Regions from separate parts of the Streptomyces sp. ITFR-6 genome, predicted to be linked through region 1. Evidence: riboswitches for the same ligand, from Rfam matches in the RefSeq annotation. Region 1 holds a riboswitch; the other holds the start of a gene.
The links. A riboswitch is a leader RNA that binds a small molecule or an ion and turns the genes downstream of it on or off. The one in region 1 is predicted to bind cobalamin.
Positions count from the first base shown of each region.

Region 2: another riboswitch for cobalamin. It lies ahead of RLT59_RS30885 (cobalamin biosynthesis protein); the one in region 1 lies ahead of metE (5-methyltetrahydropteroyltriglutamate--homocysteine S-methyltransferase).

Region 1 is NZ_CP134612.1:7,907,028-7,909,220, forward strand. It holds gene metE (5-methyltetrahydropteroyltriglutamate--homocysteine S-methyltransferase) at 1-800, opposite strand, end outside; cobalamin riboswitch at 963-1,179, opposite strand; gene RLT59_RS35735 (FUSC family protein) at 1,469-2,193, shown strand, end outside.
Region 2 is NZ_CP134612.1:6,787,106-6,789,298, forward strand. It holds gene RLT59_RS30885 (cobalamin biosynthesis protein) at 1-858, opposite strand, end outside; cobalamin riboswitch at 1,009-1,142, opposite strand; gene RLT59_RS30890 (hypothetical protein) at 1,300-1,533, opposite strand; gene RLT59_RS30895 (inorganic phosphate transporter) at 1,546-2,193, opposite strand, start outside.

The DNA of each region.
Region 1 (2,193 bases):
GGGGCCTTCGCCAGGACGGGGAGTGCCTCACCGAGCCGCCCGAAGTAGGAGGCGACGAGCAGCCTGGGCCGGTCGGTGAGGCCGCCGAGGTCGCGGTAGGCGCGGGCGGCGGCGTTCAGCTCGGCCGGGCTGCGGTCCTGGACCAGGGCGGGTTCGTCGATCTGCACCCACTCCGCGCCGGCGGCACGCAGATCTGCGAGGACCTCCGCGTACACCGGCAGCAGCCGGCCCAGCAGGGTGAGCGGCTCGAAGCCGGCGGCCACCCCGGGGGCGGGCTTGGCCAGCAGCAGGTAGCTGACCGGGCCGACGAGCACCGGCCGGGCGGTGTGCCCGAGCGCGACGGCCTCCCTGAGCTCGGTGACCTGCTTGGTGGAGTCGGCGGTGAAGACGGTGTCAGGACCGAGCTCGGGGACGAGGTAGTGGTAGTTGGTGTCGAACCACTTGGTCATCTCCAGCGGTGCCACGTCCTGGGTGCCGCGAGCCATCGCGAAGTACCCGTCGAGCGCGTCGGCGGCGACGGCCGCACGGTGCCGCTGGGGGACCGCGCCGACCATGACGCTGGTGTCCAGGACGTGGTCGTAGTACGAGAAATCGCCGGTCGGGACCTCATGGACGCCGACGTCCGCCAGCTGCTTCCAGTTGGACCGGCGCAGTTCTGCCGCCGTCTCCCGGAGGGCACCGGCGCTGACGCGGCCCTTCCAGTACCCCTCGACGGCCTTCTTCAGTTCCCGGTTCCGGCCCTGTCGGGGGTAGCCGTACACGGTGGCTCGTGCTGCCGCGGCTGCGGGCTTGGGTGTCACGGAAATCTCCTTCGCGAGATGACTCCTGAACATCCCGGAGACGGGACACGGACGCGAAGGGATGACGGACCGGACGGATATCGCACACGCCTCGGCGCGGATTCTCCGTCTGACACGCACGCCGACCCGCCCACGAGGTCACCGGGATATCCGCATCCGAGGGTTCGGGTGCGGGCAACGGGCAGGTCTTCGGACTCGTGGGCGCGTCTGCCGGAGCAGACTCCTACTGGCCGTCGCTTCCCGGATCCGAACGGATCCAGTGCGTATGACGGCGGTCGTTCCCACTTACCGCTGCGGGGCAGTCCCGGAATCACACCGGGTTCCCTCTTGCGACGCGCCTGCCTGGCGGACAGGGCGAACCAGCTGCACCGGTCAGCCTAGGGGGTGGACCGCCTCCGTGGCACCGCTGTTCACATTCCGGGATCCGGAAGGGGCGGACGGCGGTGCTCCCGGGCCTCCTGGTCCTCGCGCTGGTCCGTTGGCTCTGCCGTGGTCAGGCAGGATGCGGTATCGCTGGGCCATTGGTACATAGAGATGGGGTCGAGTTGAACCATTAGCTCCCCAGGTGTTGAGATAGTGGAGTCAATGGCGCTGCGGGTCCCTCTGGGATCTCTGTGGCGCCTTTCTCATGTCTGCGCTGGTGTCATGCGCGAAAGGGGCGAGGCGACTTGCTGAAGAGGGCGTTCGTCGCACACGATCCCGGACGGATCCGGCTGCGGTTCGCATCCCGGGCCGTGCTCGGCATCGGGCTCGCCGTCACGCTGTGCGGGGCGGCGGGGCACTCGCTGGTGGCGGCCATCACGGGGGGCCTGGCCGCGCTGCTCGCCCTCTTCACGGTGACCGACCCGACGGTGCGCGGACAGGCCACGACGACCGCGCTGCTCCCCGTCGTCGGCCTCCCGGTGCTCACGCTCGCCGCCGTGCTGCACGACGTGCCCGTCGCCCGCGACCTGGCTTTCCTCGCCGTCGTCGGCGCGGGGGTGTACGCGCGGCGGTGGGGGCCGCGCGGGCACTCGCTGGGCGTATTCGCCTTCATGGCCTACTTCTCCGCCCAGTTCCTGCACACCGTGCCCGGCCAGCTGCCCGAGTTGTACGCCGCGGTGCTGCTGTCGCTCCTCGCGTCGTCCTTGGTCCGGTTCGGGGCGTGGTGCTACGAGCGCCGGATCGCGGCGCCGGTGACGGTCGGCCTTCCCCCGGGAGCGGCGGGGCTGCGGCGGATCACGACGCGGCAGGCCGTACAGGCGACCCTGGGCGCGGGATTCGCGCTCGCGGTGGGGCAGCTGCTTTCCGACCAGCGCTGGTACTGGGCGGTCGGCGCCACCTGGTGGGTGTTCGTGGCCACGACCTCGCGCGGCGAGACGGTCGTGCGCGGGTTCAGACGGTTCCTGGGGAC
Region 2 (2,193 bases), 1.1 Mb from region 1:
GTGTTCGATGTCCCCGGTCGCCACCGCCCGGCCCGCCTCGCCGTTGAGCACGGGGCGGTGTTCGACCCGGCCGCCGTAGGCGAGGGTGCCGCCGAGCCGTACGCCGAGCGCACCCGCGAACGAGGCCTCCACGGGGCCCGCGTTGGGGCTCGGGTGCTTGGCTCCATCCGCCCGCCAGGCGTGCAGCGCCCCCCGGGGCCGGCCGCCGGCGGCCACGGCGAGCAGGGCGGTGAGCCGGGCGCCCGGCCAGCCCACGAGGTCGTCGAGCCGGGCCGAGGCCCAGCCGTAGCGCAGGTAGCGGGGCGACCTGTGGCCGACCATCGCGTCCAGGGTGTTGGCGGCCCGGAAGCCGACGAGTCCGGGGACCCCGCCCAGCGCACCCCACACCAGGGCGCCGACCACGGCGTCGGAGGTGTTCTCCGCGACGGACTCCACCACCGCGCGGGCGATCTGCGGACCGTCCAGGGACTGCGGGTCGCGGCCGCACAGATGGGGCAGCCGCTCCCGCGCCAGGCCGAGGTCCCCGGCGGCCAGCGCGCCGCCGATGGACCGGGCCTCGCGCCCCAGCGACGTACCGCCGACGACGGACCAGGTGGCGGCGGCGGTCAGCGCGACGGAGGCGGCGGGGCGGCGGCGCAGCGCGCGGGAGGCCAGTGCCGCACCCCCGGCGGCGCCTCCGGCGCAGACCAGGGTGTGCAGAGCGCCCCACCCGCGGTGGTCGCGCCACAGACGGTGTTCGACGCCTGCCGCGGCGCGCCCGAAGGCGGCGACCGGATGTCCCCGGCGGGGATCACCGAGCAGCAGATCACCGATCAGACCGGCCGTGGCGCCGTACGCGAAGATGCGATCGGCACGCACGGTTCAGCCGGCCGTCGCGCCTCGACGGACCTTCGCGCGGGCAGCTGGTGCTGGTCGGAGGGGAGACACGGAGACGGGCGCACGGCGGCCGGGCATGGCGATATGTCCTCACTCAGGGTCCGCGCCCTGGTTCGACGTGACCGGCGACGAGAGTCTCCTGGCTCCCGGATCCGCAGTTCCCCTGGTCTTCCAGCCCACTCGGCGTGGACCGTGACTTCCGGTGGTGGGGGACTGCTCCCCGGTGACAGTGGCGGGACCGCGCCGGATTCGCACCGGCTTCCTCTGCTGTCGCCGTAATGGCTCCGGCAGTCCACCACGCTCCGCGAACGCCAGTCAACCTACCGTTGACCTGCGACGGCACAGTGTGCTGAGACGCACATCGGGCCGGCCGCACCCGGGGTGCGGCCGGCCCGAGGCGGCGGATGGATCAGGGGCTGTGGATCAGGCGACGATCAGGTAGATCCCGTAGGCCACCGCCGCCGCGCACAGTCCGAAGCAGACGTACGCGCCCGCGCGGGCGAGCATCAGGGACCCGCCGGACTGGCCGCCCCGCTCGGCCGGTTCCGGCTGCCTGGAGAGGCCGGCGATGCCCAGGGTGAAGAGGCCCACCAGGGCGACGGTGGCGACGAGAGAGACGCCGAAGACGGTGCCGAGGGCTGCCCAGTCGATGTTCATGGAGGATCTTCCTTACACCGTGGCGGGTCGTGCCGGGTCGGCTATGGCCGGGGCCGGGATGGTGGCGGTGAGGTCGTGGGCCTGGGCGGCCGGGGTGGGCGGCGGGCTGACGGCCGCGATGGCGGTGGTGACGACGCCCGCGGGTTCGGCTTCCGGGGTGACCGGAGCGCCGTCCTGGGCGCCGGGTGCGACATCGTCCTGGCCGACCGGCTTGCGGCGGGACAGCACCCAGATCGCTCCGGAGCCCGCGATCAGCAGTACGGCGACGAGCACGACACCCCAGGTGCCCTGCTTGGTGAGGAACTCCGCCCCCGCGCCGACCAGACCGGCGGCCGGCAGCGTCAGACCCCAGGCGACGAACATCCGGGTGGCGGTGGACCAGCGGACCACACCGCCCCGGCGGCCGAGACCGGCACCCATCACGGCACCGGAGCAGGACTGGGTGGTGGAGAGGGAGAAGCCGAGGTGCGAGGAGGCCAGGATGACCGTGGCCGCACTGGTCTGGGCGGCGAAGCCCTGCGGCGGCTTGAGCTCGGTCAGGCCGCTGCCCATGGTGCGGATGATGCGCCAGCCGCCGAGGTAGGTGCCGAGCGCGATGGCCATTCCGGCGCTGACGATGACCCAGACCGGCGGGTTGGAACCGGGGGAGAGGACTCCGCC